DNA from 2 places in the Rhodoferax sp. ZS1R25 genome. Region 1 is predicted to be linked to the other one. Evidence: predicted binding sites of a transcription regulator. Region 1 holds the regulator's gene; the other holds the start of a gene.
The links. The regulator sigma-54, encoded in region 1, starts transcription at its own class of promoters, with help from an activator protein. The targets are predictions, from matches to a motif close to TGGCANGNAANCTGCTTT.

Region 1 (7,514 bases):
CACCCAGGCGGTCCAGCCGCTGTAGTTCTTCTTCCAGTGGCTGGCCAGTTGGTTGAAGAAGTCCACACCTTCGTCGGTCTGCGCGAGTTCGCGTGCGCCAAAGCGGGCACCTTCGCCTTCACCGGCTACGCCACCAATGCCAATACGCTCGCCATAGGGCGGGTTCAGCACCATCACGCCGCCGCCTTCAATCGGCGGCATGCGCTGCAGCGCGTCGCCACCGCGAAACTCAATCACATCGGCCACGCCGGCGCGTTGCGCGTTGCGCTGCGCAAAGTCCACCATGCGGTGCGACACATCGCTGCCGTAGATCAGCGCAGTCTGGCCCGGCTCGGGCTTGACCACATTCGCTGCGGCCTCGGCCTTCATGTCCGCCCACTCCTGCGAACGGAAGGGTCGGTATTTTTCGAACGCAAAGCGGCGCAGCGAACCGGCCGCGATGTTGCAGGCAATCTGCGCGGCTTCGATGGCCACCGTGCCGCTGCCGCAGCAGGGGTCGTACAGCGGCATCAGGTCGTCCTCACCCGAGGCCCAGCCGCTGGCGGCAATCATGGCCGCGGCCAGGGTTTCCTTCAGCGGTGCGTCGCCCTTGTCCTCGCGCCAGCCGCGCTTGAACAGCGGCTCGCCCGAGGTGTCGACGTACAGCGAGCAGCTGTCGGTGGTCAGGTGGGCATAGATGCGCACATCGGGCCACTGCGTGTTCACGTCGGGGCGCACGCCGCCCGCCACTTCGCGGAAGCGGTCGCACACGGCATCCTTCACCTTGAGCGCGGCAAAGTTCAGCGAGGTCAGCGGGCTGTGCTGCGCCGTCACCTCGACCTTGATGCTTTCCTTGGGCGTGAACCACTGCTCCCATGGCACCTGCAGGCCGGCGCGGTACAGGTCCTGTTCGCTGCGGTATTCGGTGTACGACACCAGCACCAGCACGCGCTGCGAGAGGCGGCTGTACAGGTTGAGCAACATGGCATGCGCGAACGAGGTGCGCACGGCCACGCCACCGCGCTGCTTGGTCACGCAGCCGGGCGGCAGACCGGTGATTTGCAAAATCTCCGGCGCCAGGTACTCCTCCACGCCGGCGGCGCAGGGGAGAAAAAGGGTCAATTGGTTCATAGCGCTTTGCGGAGTGAGGCGGGGGCAATCTTCAGCCCCTCGCGGTATTTGGCCACGGTGCGCCGGGCGCATTCGATGCCCTGCTCCTTGAGCATGTCAGAGATCTGGTTGTCGCTCAAGGGCTTCTTGCTGCTCTCGGAGGCAATGAACTGTTTGATGAGCGCGCGCACCGCGGTGCTGGAGGCATTGCCACCGCTCTCGGTGCCCAGGCCAGAGCCGAAGAAGTACTTCAGCTCAAACGTGCCAAACGGCGTGGCCATGTACTTGGCCGTGGTCACGCGGCTGATGGTGGACTCGTGCAGGCCCAATTCGTCGGCAATCTCGCGCAGCACCAGGGGGCGCATGGCCAGCTCGCCATGGGTGAAAAAGTTCTTCTGCCGCTCCACAATGGCCGTGCTCACGCGCAGGATGGTGTCAAAGCGCTGCTGGATGTTCTTGATGAACCAGCGCGCCTCCTGCAGGCGTTGCTGCAGCGCCGCGTGGCCAGCACCGTCGCGGCCACCGCGGTGGTTGCGCAGCACATTGGCGTAGATGTCATGCACCTTGAGGCGTGGCATCACCTCGGGGTTGAGCTGCACGCGGAATTTGGGAATGCCACCGGCCTTGCCGATGGCCACCACCAGCACGTCGGGCACCACGATGTTGCGCTCCACGTCCACAAAGCGCCGCCCGGGCTTGGGTTCCAGCCGTGCGATGAGCGCGATCGCTTCGCGCACCAGCGCGTCGCTGCCCACGCCCATTTGCACCAGGCGCTTGATGTCGCGCCGCGCCAGCAGGTCCATGGGTTTGCTGCAGATGCCCAGGGCCACCTGCAGCAGCTCGGCACGCTCGTCCTCACCATCCACTTCAGCTTGGGCCAGCAAGGCCTTGACCTGCAAACGCAGGCACTCGCCCAAGTCGCGCGCGCCCACGCCCACGGGCTCCAGGCTGTGCAGCAAGCCCAGCGCCACGGTGAAGTGGTGCACCAGGTCCTGCAGCTGCTCTTCGTCGCCGGGGTTCAGGCTGCGTGCCAGCTCTTCCAGCGGGTCTTCCAGGTAGCCGTCGTCGTTGAGTGATTCGATGAGGAAGCGCAGCGCGGCCGCGTCGGTGGCATTGGTGCGCAGGCTCAGCGCCTGGCGGTGCAAAAAGGCCTGCAGCGATTCGGCAGAGCGCGCCAGCTCGGTGGCGTCTTTCTCCTCGTCGTCGCCCAGGTTGTTGGCCTTGGCTTTGGCGTCCACCCCCCACTCGCCATCGTCGGGCATCATCTCGGTGGTGCCGTCGCCTTCCCAGTTGGGCTCGTCGCTGCTGCTCAGCGGCGTGGCTTCTTCGTCATTGCTGCTGGTACTGGTCGAGGTGGCGTAGTCGGCCACCGCACTGGGCGCGTAGTCCACCTCGCTGCTCTCGGACAGTCGGTCGCCTTCGCTGACCGTCGCATCTACTGCGTTCAGCCCAAAGTCCTCGCGCTCGGCCCGGTCCTCGGTCAGCTCCAGAAACGGGTTTTCGTCCAGCATCTGCTCCACCTCCTGGCTCAGCTCCAGCGTAGAGAGCTGCAGCAGACGGATGGACTGCTGCAACTGGGGCGTGAGCGCCAGGTGTTGGGAGACGCGTAATGAAAGACCTTGCTTCATTACATTTTGAAATGCTCACCGAGATAGACACGGCGCACATCGGCATTGTTCACGATCTCGGAGGGGGTGCCTTGCGCCAGCACATGGCCGTCGCTGATGATGTAGGCGTGGTCGCAAATGCCCAGGGTTTCGCGCACGTTGTGATCGGTGATCAGCACACCGATGCCACGGCCCTTGAGGAAGTTGATGATGCGCTGGATCTCGATCACCGCAATCGGGTCGATACCGGCAAACGGTTCGTCCAGCAGGATAAAGCGCGGCCGCGTGGCCAGTGCGCGCGCAATCTCCACACGGCGTCGCTCACCACCCGACAGGGCCAGCGAGGGCGACTCGCGCAGATGCTCCACGCGCAGGTCTTGCAGCAGCGCGGTCAGGCGCGCTTCAATCTCGGCCGACTTGAGCGGCTCGCCCGCCTCGTCGCGCTGCAGTTCCAGCACGGCGCGCACGTTGTCTTCGACATTGAGCTTGCGAAAGATGGACGCCTCTTGCGGCAGGTAGCCCAGCCCCAGGCGCGCGCGGCGGTGGATGGGCATGTGCTCGATGGAATGGCCGTCAATCGTGATGTCGCCCGCACTGGCGCGCAGCAAGCCCACGATCATGTAGAACGAGGTGGTCTTGCCCGCGCCGTTGGGGCCCAACAGGCCCACGACCTCGCCAGTGCGCACGGTCAGCGACACATCTTTCACCACCTGGCGCTTGCCATACGACTTTTGCAAATGCCGGGCTTCCAGCCGCCCGGTGCTGGTGTCCGGGGCTTCTTGGGTGGGCTCGCTCACTGGGCGGCCTTCTCAAGTTGCGGCGTGGCGCGCAGAGTGGCACCGGGTTGAGGCGCGGTGGCAGTTTCGCCTTCGGGCTTGGGCGTCAGCATGGCGCGCACACGGCCGGCCGGCGCCGCAGCGGTCTTGGGGGCGCCGTCCACGGTGAATTTGTCGCTGAGGTTTTCGTACAGGATGACGGCACCCGTCACCTCGTCGGCCAGCGTGGCGCCGCGCAGGCGGCGCAGCTGGGCTTTTTTGACAAAGCGCACAGTGTCGGCCTTGCCGTCGTATTCGATGGTGTCGCCATCGCCTTCGATGAACTCATCCAGGCCTTCACGCTTTTGCCGGAAAAACGCCGGCGTGGCGACCGAGCCGGTGACCAGACCGTACTGGTAGCCATCCGGGTCCTGGCGCACCTCGATCTGGGCGCCGCGGATCAGGATGCTGCCCTTGGTCAGCACCACATGGCCGGTGAAGACGCTGACCTGCTTGATGTCGTCGTAGCGCAGGGCGTCCGCCTCCACATTCATGGGCTTGTTTCGGTCGGCTTTTTCGGCCCACGCAAGGCCGCCTGCGCTGGCAAACACCAGCGACACAGCCACAGACAGGATGGTTTTTTTCATAAAGGCACGAAACTTGCTCGAAAAGCGCTTCGGCCATTGTACCGAGCGCTTTGCGCATTTCGCGCCTTGGCCGACTCAGCCGTCGGCGTTAATTTTGGTGATGAGCACCTGCAACACGTCTGCAGCGCGGTCGTTCTCCACCTGGCAGGTACCCGCATTGGCATGGCCGCCCCCGCCGTAGCTCAGCATCAGGTCGCCAATATTGGTCTTCGAGCTGCGGTTGGTGATGGACTTGCCCGTGGCAAACACAGTGTTTTGCTTCTGCAGGCCCCATAGCACGTGGATGGAGATATTGGTCTGCGGGAACAGCGCGTAGACCATGAAACGGTTCACCGCAAAGATGGTGTCCTCATTGCGCAGGTCCAGCACCAACAGGTTGCCATGCACGGTGGAGCAGCGCAGCAGTTGCTCCTTGGCCTTGGCCGCATGCTCAAAGTACAGGTCCACACGCTCCACCACGTCGGGCAGCTGCAGGATTTCGTCAATGCCATGGTGGCGGCAGTACTGGATCAAATCCATCATCAGCTGGTAGTTGCTGACGCGGAACTCGCGGAAGCGGCCCAGGCCGGTGCGCGAATCCATCAGGTAATTCAGCAGCACCCAGCCGGTGGGAGTCATGATTTCGTCGTGGCTGAAGCGGGCCGAGTCCCCCTTGTCCACGGCTTCCATCATGTCGTGGAAGCGCGCCGGGAAGCGGTTGGCACCACCGTAGTGGTCAAACACCACGCGCGCGGCCGAGTCGGCGTCGGGCAGGATGATGTGGTTGGGGCGCTCGCCAGTGTTGCGCACCGTCTCGGACTCGTGGTGGTCAAAGGCCAGGTGCACGCCGGGCACGTACGGCAGATTGGTGGTGATGTCCCGATCGGACACCTCCACCTTGCCGTCCTGCATGTCTTTGGGGTGGACGAACTTGATGTCGTCGATCAGGTCCAGCTCGTTGAGCAGGACGGCGCACACCAGCCCATCAAAATCACTGCGGGTGACCAGCCGGTACTTCTGATGTGCCATGGGAAGACTCTCCACAAAGGGGTTGAATGACAAATCATTCTAGCCCTGTGGAATACCTCTGCGGCCTGCGCAGAGGCGTGTTTTTAGCGGGCGGTGCGCGCCTGGACGATCAATGCGTCCACGATCTGCAACGCGCGCTGCATGTTGCCGGCAATGGAGCCATCGGTGTAGTAACGGCCGGCCACGCCCAGGGCAGGCACGCCTTCCACCTTGTAGGCGTTTTGCAGCTGGGCGGCCTTGGTGGCCTTGGTGGCCACGCTGAACGAGCCGTACTGCTCAACAAACTTGGCCTTGTCCACGCCCTGCTTGGCCACCCATTCGACGATGGCATCGCCACCGCTGAGGTTTTGCTTCTCGGCGTGGATGGCGGCAAACACCTTGGCGTGCAGCTTCTCCACCAGGCCCATGGCTTCCAGCGCGTAGTACAGGCGCTGCTGGGGCACAAAGCTGTCCTGGAAGGCCACGGGCACGCGGCGGAAGGACACGTCTTTAGGCAGCTTGGGGATCCAGGCTTGCAGCGTGGGCTCGAACGCATTGCAGTGCGGGCAGCTGTACCAGAAGAACTCAACAACCTCGATCTTGCCGGCGGGTGCTTCCACCGGGGCACGGGGGTCCACGGGCTGGTAATCGGTGCCGGGCTGCGGGCCTTTGGCCTGGGCCTGGGCGCTGCTGGCCCACAGGGCGGAGGATGCAAAGGCGGCGCCTGTAGCGGCTTGGGTAAATTCGCGACGTTTCATGGGTTCAAAAGCTCCAAAGTGCTCGGATGTGAGTGGAGGGGGTGGAAAAAAGTTCCAGCGCGGCCTAGCGCTGCACGCGCACCAGGGCGGTTTCCAGACCGCTCTTGTCCAGCTTGTCTTTGGCCTTGTCGGCATCGTCCTTTTTGTCAAACGGTCCCACGCGCACGCGGAACACCGGGCGGCCCGACTGTTCGCGTTCGGAAATCTTGGTCTCGATGCCGCTCAGCGACAGCTTGGCGCGATGGGCCTCGGCGTCTTCGGCCGTGCGGAAGGCGCCCACTTGTACAAAGTAGGAGAACGCGTCGCCTTCGGTGGCGGCACCTGCCTTGGCCTTGGCCAAGTCACCCAGCGGATCGGCCGACACGGCAGGCTTCAACTCGCCCTTGGCATCCGGTTTGACGGCGGTCTTGGCGTCTGCCTTGGGGTCGGTTTTGGCTTCCGCCTTGGGGTCAGTCTTTGCGTCAGGCTTGGCAGCCGTTTTGGCGCCGGACGCGGCAGACGCCGGTGCCGTGGCCGTGGGCACGGCGGGGGCCGGGTTCTTGCCGTAAAGCAGCGCGTTGGGGTCCCAGTTCTTGTTCTTCTGGGCTTCGGCTGCGTCCTGGTCGGCGCTGCGGCTCTGGCTCTTGTTCATGAACGGCACGGGCACCTTGGTGACGTACACCGCCACCGCCAATGCAGCCCCCAGGCCCACCACCACGCCCACAATGAAACCCACAATGGTTCCGCCACGTTCAAACTTCATGCGCTGCTTTCTCTCTCTTAATCAGTCTTAATTCGTGGGGGTCAGAGCACCTGCTACGCAAGTGGTCTGACCCCCAGACCTCACATTTTTTGCGGGGCACTCACGCCCAGCACAGCCAGGCCATTGTGCAACACCTGCGCCGTCGCCGCGACCAGCGCCAGGCGCGCCAGCTTCACCGCTTCGTCATCCACCAGGATGCGCTCGGCATCGTAGTAGCTGTGGTAGCTGGCGGCCAGTTCACGCAGGTAGAAGGTCACATCGTGCGGCGCCTCGTCGGCGGCCGCTGCGGTCAGCATCTCGGGGTACTTGGCCAGCAGGAGCATCAGGGCCTGGGCCTGCGGGCTTTGCAGCGCCGACAGGTCCACGCTCTTCAAGCTGCTCACGTCGCCACCCCAGGTCGCCAGCACCGAGCAGATGCGCGCATGCGCGTACTGCACGTAGTAGACCGGGTTGTCGTTGTTCTTGGCCACAGCCAGGTCCACGTCAAACGTGTATTCGGTGTCGGGCTTGCGCGAGAGCAGGAAGAAACGCACGGCGTCCTTGCTGGTCCACTCGATCAAATCGCGCAGCGTCACATAGCTGCCCGCGCGCTTGCTGATCTTGACCTCTTCACCGCCCTTGACCACGCGCACCATGGTGTGCAGCACGTAGTCGGGGTAGCCCTGGGGAATGCCCACGCCCGCCGCCTGCAGGCCGGCGCGCACGCGCGCGATGGTGCCGTGGTGGTCGGTGCCCTGGATGTTCACCACCTTGGTGAAGCCTCGCTCCCACTTGGCGATGTGGTAGGCCACGTCGGGCACAAAGTAGGTGTAGGTACCGTCCTGCTTGCGCATGACGCGGTCCTTGTCGTCGCCATATTCGGTGGACTTGAGCCACAGCGCGCCGTCCAGTTCATAGGTCTTGCCCGCGGCCTGCAAGCGCTTCACGGC
Region 2 (7,514 bases), on a different contig from region 1:
CTATGGCACATGATGATGCCAGTAACGGCGATCTTCCTCCCGAGAGCACGCCACATTTTGGGGCTGCTCCGAGCGCCAAGTCATCGCACCACAACGGGGCGAACTCACCAAATTGATGCGTGCTTGCGCATAGCGCTCCACCACCGGCGGCGCGGGGTGGCCAAAGCGGTTGCGGTAGCCGGCCTGCACCAGCGCCCACTGGGGCGCCACGGCCTGCAAAAACTCGGGCGTGCTGGAGGTTTTGCTGCCATGGTGCGGCACCAGCAGCACGTCGGCATGCAGATGGTCGGTGCCCTGCCAGGCCTGCACCAGGCGCGCCTCTTGCGCCGCCTCGATATCACCCACCAGCAGTGCGGTGCGCTCATCCGTGCTGATGCGCAGCACGCAGGACAGCGCATTGGGTTTGGGGGGTGGGCTGGCCGCATAGTCGGCCGGCTGCGGGTGCAGCACTTCGAACTGCACACCATCCCACTCCCAGTGCTGCCCGGCCTCGCAACGCTGCGCCGTGCGCAGCTGCTGCAGCGGGTGCTGCGGCTCAATCGAACTCAGCAACGCGGCTTGCGTCTGCATGGCCAACACGGCAGCCGCGCCGCCCACGTGGTCAATGTCGCGGTGGCTCAGCACCACGGTGTCCAGGGTTGCGTCCAATGCCTTGAGCAGCGGCACCAGCACCCGGTGGCCCGCATCGCTCTCCAGGCTGTAGCGCGGGCCCGCATCAAACAGCAGCGCGTGGTGGGCGGTGCGCATCAGAACCGCATTGCCCTGGCCAATGTCAGCCGCCAGCAGCTCGAACTGCCCTGACGCGGGCAAGGCTGGGCGCCATAACAGGGTGAGCAGGACCAGGGGCACGCCCAGCGCCCGCACATGCCAGGGCGCAGGCAGCACCAGTAGCAGACCGCCCAGTACAGCGCCCAGCCCCAAGCCCAGCGGCGGCAAAGGCAGTACTACGGCCGCGCCCGGCAATACTGCCAGCCAGGACAGCCACTGCCACAGCAGCGCGACGGCCCACGACGCCACATCCCATACGCCGGGTAACAGCGCACCCAGCAGCGCCAACGGCGTGACCACCAGCGTCACCCATGGAATCGCCAGCAAATTCGCCACCAGCCCCACCACCGAAAGTTGGCCGAACAACAGCAGCGTGAGCGGCGCCAGCGCCAGCGTGATGACCCACTGCTCCCGCAGCATGGCCCACACTTTTAAGCCGAACCGGCCGCTAGCCCCCGTATCTTCTGCGCGAGTAGCTCCTGAATCTGTAGCAAACAGCACGCCCACCGCGACAAAACTGAGCCAGAACCCGGGCTGCAGCAGCGCCCACGGGTCCAGCGCCACCACCATAGCGCAGGCCAGCATCCACACCAGCGGCCAGGGCCAGCGCGCACCCGAGAGGCGCAGCAGGGCCACAGTGGCCAGCATCAGGCAGGTCCGCTGCGCGGGCACACCCCAACCCGCAAACACGGCATACGCACAAGCCAGCAGCACGCCACCCAGCAACGCGGCCGACGGCGCAGGCAAGGCCAGGCACAGGCGCCGTGAGCGCCGCCACAGCCAACCGGTCAGCCAGGCAGCACCCCAGGCGAACATCGTGATGTGGAGCCCGGAGATCGAGACCAGGTGCGAGACACCAGTGGCGCGGAACACGTCCCAGTCGCTACGGTCCACCGCGGCCTGGTCGCCCACCACCAACGCGGCCATGAGCCCGGCCGCCCGCTTATCGGGCACGGACGCCAAGATGCGGTCGCGCAGCGCCTGCCGCGCCAGCGCCACGGGCGCGCGCCAGGTCTGGCCCAAGCGCTGGGGCGGCGTGTCTTTGTCGCCAGCCCGCACATAGGCGGTGGCCTGCACGCCCTGCTCCCACAGCCACAGTTCGAAGTCAAAGCCATGGGGGTTGATGCCACCGTGTGGCGCTTTGGGGCGTAGCGTGAGCTGCCATCGTTCGCCCGCCTGCACCTCGACCGGCACGCGCTGCAACCCGGCCTGCTCGCCCGCCAGCGCATAGCCCCCGGCGTACCAGCCCACGTCCAGGCGCGGGGGCACCTCCACGGCCTGACCATCCAGCAGCGCCTGCTCCACCGCCAGGCGAAAGCGCAGGCCAGCCTCGGAGCGCTGGGGCATGTCGGTCACCACACCGGTGATGCGCAGGTCACGCCCCTCCAAGTTGGGGGCCAAAGCGTGGCTGGCAAACCCCACTGCACGCAGGCCGGTGGAGCCAAACCCCAGCGCCATGCCGGCCAGCAGCACCACGGCCGTGGCACGCACAGCCGCTATTCTTTTAGGAGCTGCCAGCGCATAGGCCACGGGGGCTAGCAGCCCAAAACCCATATAAACCCAGACGGGCCAGAGTTCCGGCTGCTGCAACTGCGCCGCCGTGCCCAGCACCACACCCAGCAGCACCGCAAACACCGTGCGGGGCCAGGCGCTGGTAAGGGTGGCGGCAGAGAACATGGCCCCATGCTAACCCGGCCCTCCCCCACGCTTACGGCCCCGGTACAGGCGTCAGGGGGCATGGCGCAGGACTTGCTTTAACCCCTGTCAACATCGATTGTTAGTATGGTGCTGGTGCAGCCCTCGCTGCACAGGCTTCCCAGTGAGATTACCGAGAGACCGGCCCATGTCCATTCACGCAGCGCTGAACCACGTCACCCACTACACCTACGACCGTCTGGTCAATCTCGGTCCCCAGGTCATCCGCCTGCGCCCTGCCCCCCACTGCCGCAGCAAGGTGGTGTCTTACTCCCTCAAGGTCGAGCCGGCCACCCACTTTATCAACTGGCAGCAAGATCCGTTTGCCAACTACCAGGGCCGCCTGGTGTTCCCCGAGAAGACCAAAGAGTTCAAGGTCACCGTGGACCTCGTAGTGGAAATGGCGGTCTACAACCCGTTTGACTTCTTCCTGGAGCCCGAGGCGGAAGAATTTCCTTTCAAGTACACCCCCGAGCTCAAGCAAGAGCTGCTGCCCTATCTGGACGCCGACCCGGTCACGCCATTGGTGCAGGCCTACCTGGACAAGATCGACCGCACCAAGCGGCGCAGCGTGATCTTTCTGGTCGACCTCAACACCATGGTGCACAAGTCGGTCGACTACACCATCCGCATGGAACCCGGCGTGCAAACGCCTGAAGAAACGTTGGAGCTGGGCTCTGGCTCCTGCCGCGATTCGGCCTGGCTGCTAGTGCAACTGCTGCGCAACTGCGGGCTGGCCGCGCGCTTTGTGTCGGGCTACCTGATCCAGCTCGCCCCTGATGTGAAATCGCTGGACGGCCCCAGCGGCACCGAGGTCGACTTCACCGACCTGCACGCCTGGTGCGAGGTCTATTTGCCCGGCGCCGGCTGGATTGGCCTGGACGCCACCAGCGGCCTGCTGGCCGGCGAAGGCCATATCCCGCTGGCCTGCACACCGCAGCCCAGCGGCGCGGCACCCATTGAAGGCGGCGTGGACGAGAGCGAGGTGGAATTCAGCCACCACATGCAGGTCACCCGCATTTACGAATCCCCCCGCGTCACCAAACCCTACACGCCTGAACAATGGGCGTCGGTGATGAAGCTGGGCGACAAGGTGGACGCCGAGCTGGTGGCAGGTGATGTACGCCTGACCATGGGCGGCGAACCCACCTTTGTCGCGGTGAACGACCGCGACGCCGCCGAATGGAACACCGACGCCCTGGGCCCCACCAAGCGCGGCTTCGCCACCGAGCTGGTGCACAAGCTGCGCGACGAATATGGCCAGGGCGGCTTTCTGCACTTTGGCCAGGGCAAGTGGTACCCCGGCGAGCAGCTACCGCGCTGGGCGCTGAACATCTACTGGCGTGCCGACAAGCAGCGCGTGTGGAACAACCCCGCCCTCTTCACCGACGAACGCAAGCCCACCCACTACACCGCCGAAGACGCGGGCTACTTCATCCGCACGCTGGCCGGCAAGCTGGGCCTGACCGACAAATACGTGCAGGCCGGCTATGAAGACACCTGGTACTACCTGTGGCGCGAACGCCGCCTGCCGGTGAATGTGGACCCCTTCAACGCCAAGCTGGACGACGAAATGGAGCGCGCCCGCCTGCGCCGCGTGTTCGAGCAAAAACTCGACTCTGCCGTGGGCTATGTGCTGCCGCTGAAGGTGGCAGACTCTGCCGGCCTGAACCCCTCGCTGGCTGGCCCGATGTGGACCACCGGCCCCTGGTTCTTCCGCGACGAGCGCATGTACCTGATGCCCGGCGACTCGCCCATGGGCCTGCGCCTGCCGCTGGACTCGCTGCCCTGGGTCAGCCAGGGCGACTACCCCTACATGGTGGAGCGCGACCCGACCGTAGAGCGCGGTGCGCTGCCACAGCACTCGGCGTTTGCAGCGCGCTATGCGCCGGCGGTCAAGGTCTCGGCCCCCGCCAGCAGCGCGGGCAGTGTGTCGCCCAACGGCCTGCCCTACCTGGCCGGCAACCTGGCCACGCCAGAGGCCAGTCGCAAGCTGCAAACCCCGGCCGGCCCAAGCGCCACCGGTGACAGCAGCATTGCGACCAACGCCCAAACGGCCCTGCAACCCGAACCCGCCCGCTACGCCCAGGTGCCCAGCCGGTTTGAGTCGGCCCACTGGATCACCCGCACCGCGCTGTGCGTGGAAGTGCGTGACCCACGCCGCGCCAGCGGCCCCAAGGCCGAGGCCGTGGGTGAAAAATCCGGTGTGCTGTACATCTTCATGCCACCGCTGGAGCGCCTGGAAGACTACCTGGACCTGCTGGCCGCCATCGAAGCCACGGCCAACGAGCTGAAGATGCAGATCGTGCTGGAAGGCTACCCGCCCCCACGCGACCCACGCCTCAAGCTGCTGCAGGTCACACCTGACCCCGGCGTCATCGAGGTCAACATCCACCCGGCCACCAACTGGAAAGAGTTGGTCTACAACACCGAGTTTTTGTACAACGCGGCGTTTGAGTCGCGCCTGTCGGCCGAGAAGTTCATGACCGATGGTCGCCATACCGGCACCGGTGGCGGCAACCACTTTGTGATGGGCGGCGCCACGCCGGCCGACAGTCCGTTTTTGCGCAAGCCCGAGTTGCTGGCCAGCCTGCTGCTGTACTGGCACAACCACCCCAGCCTGAGCTACCTGTTCAGCGGCATGTTCGTGGGCCCGACCAGCCAGGCCCCGCGCGTGGACGAGGCGCGCAATGACCAGCTCTACGAGCTGGAAATAGCCATCGAGCAGATCTACAAAAACCGCGAGCTGTATGGCCAGACCATGCCCCCGTGGCTGGTAGACCGCACGCTGCGCAACATCCTGATCGACGTGACCGGCAACACGCACCGCAGCGAGTTTTCCATCGACAAGATGTACTCGCCCGACTCGGCCACGGGCCGCCTGGGCCTGCTGGAGCTGCGCGCGTTTGAGATGCCACCGCACCCGCATATGAGCAGCGTGCAGCAGCTCTTGCTGCGCGCGCTGGTGGCCCGCTTCTGGAAGGCACCGTACAAGGCGCCGGTAACGCGCTGGGGCACCGAGCTGCACGACCGCTTCATGCTGCCCACCTTCATCAAGATGGACTTTGACGACGTGATGGCCGACATGAACATGGCGGGCTACGCGTTCGATTCCAGCTGGTTCGCACCGCACTACGAGTTCCGCTTCCCGCTGGTGGGCGCGGTCAAGGCCGCCGGTGTGGAGCTGACGCTGCGCAACGCGCTGGAGCCCTGGCATGTGATGGGCGAAGAGAGCTCGGCCGGCGGCACCGCGCGCTATGTGGATTCGAGCCTGGAACGCATCGAGGTGCGTGTAACGGGCTTGAACGAGAGCCGCTATGTGGTCACCTGCAACGGGCAAGCCTTGCCCATGCAGAGCACGGGCACAGTAGGTGAGTTTGTGGCCGCGGTGCGCTACAAGGCCTGGAACCCGCCCAGCAGCCTGCACCCCACCATTGGCATGCACGCGCCGCTGACGTTTGACATTGTGGACACCTGGATGAAGCGCTCGCTGGGCGGTTGCCAGTACTTTGTCACCCACCCCGGTGGGCTGAACTACGAGACCTTCCCGGTCAACGGCTATGAGGCCGAAAGCCGCCGCCTGTCCCGCTTCGCCGCCATGGGCCACACCCCTGGCAAGCTGGTGGTGCCACCGGCCACGATCAACGTAGCTGGCAGCAAGGAGTTTCCGTTCACGCGGGATTTGCGACGGGGCTAAGCGTTTTAAGAAAAAAAACAGCTCCAACCCGCGTGGAATATGCGCTGGCAGCTATTGAATTAATAGCAATATTGCAGAGGCGCTAGGTCGGGTCAGTTCCTGTGCTACCGTACTGGGTGCACACCATACCGGCCAGTCGTCGCGCAGCGTCACTCATGCTGTGATGCGATCGATGCACAAGCCCAATGTCACGGTAAAAGGTGCGCTCTCCGAGGTCGATCGCACGCACAGCGGCTGGCCATCGCTTGAAGCTTTCGGTTTGAGGCAATAGCGCAACGCCCACCCCTTTGGCCACCAGTTGGACAATGGCCTCCAACTCATCGAGTTCGCAGACCTCACGCACCTGCAGGTGGGAAGCGCGCAGGAACCGGTCCACCTGGCGGCCGCCGTACGACTCTCGGTCGTACCGAACGAAAGGCTGGCTCGTCAGCAACTCGGACCAATCGCTTCCACTCACATTCCGCGGCACAAGCAGTCGGTACGGCTCGCGTACCAATGTTGTCCAGCGCAAGTCGCTTTGCAACGAGAACGGGGGCCGAATCACCACACCCAAGTCGATTTTCCCGGCGTCAACCATGTTCAGCAAGTGCATCGACAGCCCGGGAACGATGCGAACCCGGCAGTCCTTGACTTGCTTGTAGAAGCCCGCCAAAACGTCTGGCAGCCATGAACGCTGCACCGACGCGATAGCCCCCACATTGACGAAGGACGGCGCGGGCGACCCCAATGCACGCGAACCAAGATGGTTGTATTGCAGGATCAGCTCCTGCGCTTGTTCGACGACCTGGTGGCCGCGCGGGTTCAGCCGTGCGGCGCGGGCGCTGCGGTCGAAGAGGGCAAACCCGAGTTCGGCTTCCAGTCGCTGCATCTGGGCGCTGACGGCGGCCTGGGTCAGGCCGATCTTGTCGCCAGCTGCGGCAAAAGTGCCTTCACGTGCCACTGCAATGAGGGTTTTGAGTTCACGAATCATATAAATAATATTGATGCTTAGCATCAATATACATTGATTTTCATTTTAAATGAAGGCGCCTAGGATTGCCGCATCCCTTCACCATTTATCCATTTCACTATGCAAGCTCCGGCAACCAACCCCGCCCCAATGTCCCCTTTCCACCTGGCTTTCCCCGTGCACGATCTGGCGCTGGCGCGGCAGTTCTACGGGCAGACGCTTGGCTGCCCCGAGGGCCGCAGCTCGGAGGAGTGGATCGACTTCAACTTCTACGGACACCAGATCGTCGCGCACCTGGCGCCCAGCGAAACCGGCCTGGCCCAACGCAACGCCGTTGATGGCCATGGCGTGCCCTGCCGCCACTTTGGCATCGTGTTGCCGATGCAGGATTGGGAAGCGATGGCC

Region 2: a site for sigma-54 is predicted at 2,507-2,524, ahead of AC097R_RS09895 (transglutaminase family protein). Genes of this name have one in related genera too.

Annotation. Positions count from the first base shown of each region.
Region 1 covers NZ_JBWMAZ010000004.1:72,243-79,756, forward strand. Annotated here, with positions in the region: gene AC097R_RS19900 (THUMP domain-containing class I SAM-dependent RNA methyltransferase) at 1-1,110, opposite strand, end outside; gene rpoN (RNA polymerase factor sigma-54) at 1,107-2,717, opposite strand; gene lptB (LPS export ABC transporter ATP-binding protein) at 2,717-3,493, opposite strand; gene lptA (lipopolysaccharide transport periplasmic protein LptA) at 3,490-4,098, opposite strand; gene AC097R_RS19920 (exopolyphosphatase) at 4,174-5,106, opposite strand; gene AC097R_RS19925 (thiol:disulfide interchange protein DsbA/DsbL) at 5,190-5,843, opposite strand; gene AC097R_RS19930 (SPOR domain-containing protein) at 5,908-6,585, opposite strand; gene argS (arginine--tRNA ligase) at 6,666-7,514, opposite strand, start outside.
Region 2 covers NZ_JBWMAZ010000001.1:2,059,841-2,067,354, reverse strand. Annotated here, with positions in the region: gene AC097R_RS09900 (ComEC/Rec2 family competence protein) at 1-2,445, opposite strand; gene AC097R_RS09895 (transglutaminase family protein) at 2,612-6,160, shown strand; gene AC097R_RS09890 (LysR family transcriptional regulator) at 6,243-7,130, opposite strand; gene AC097R_RS09885 (VOC family protein) at 7,260-7,514, shown strand, end outside.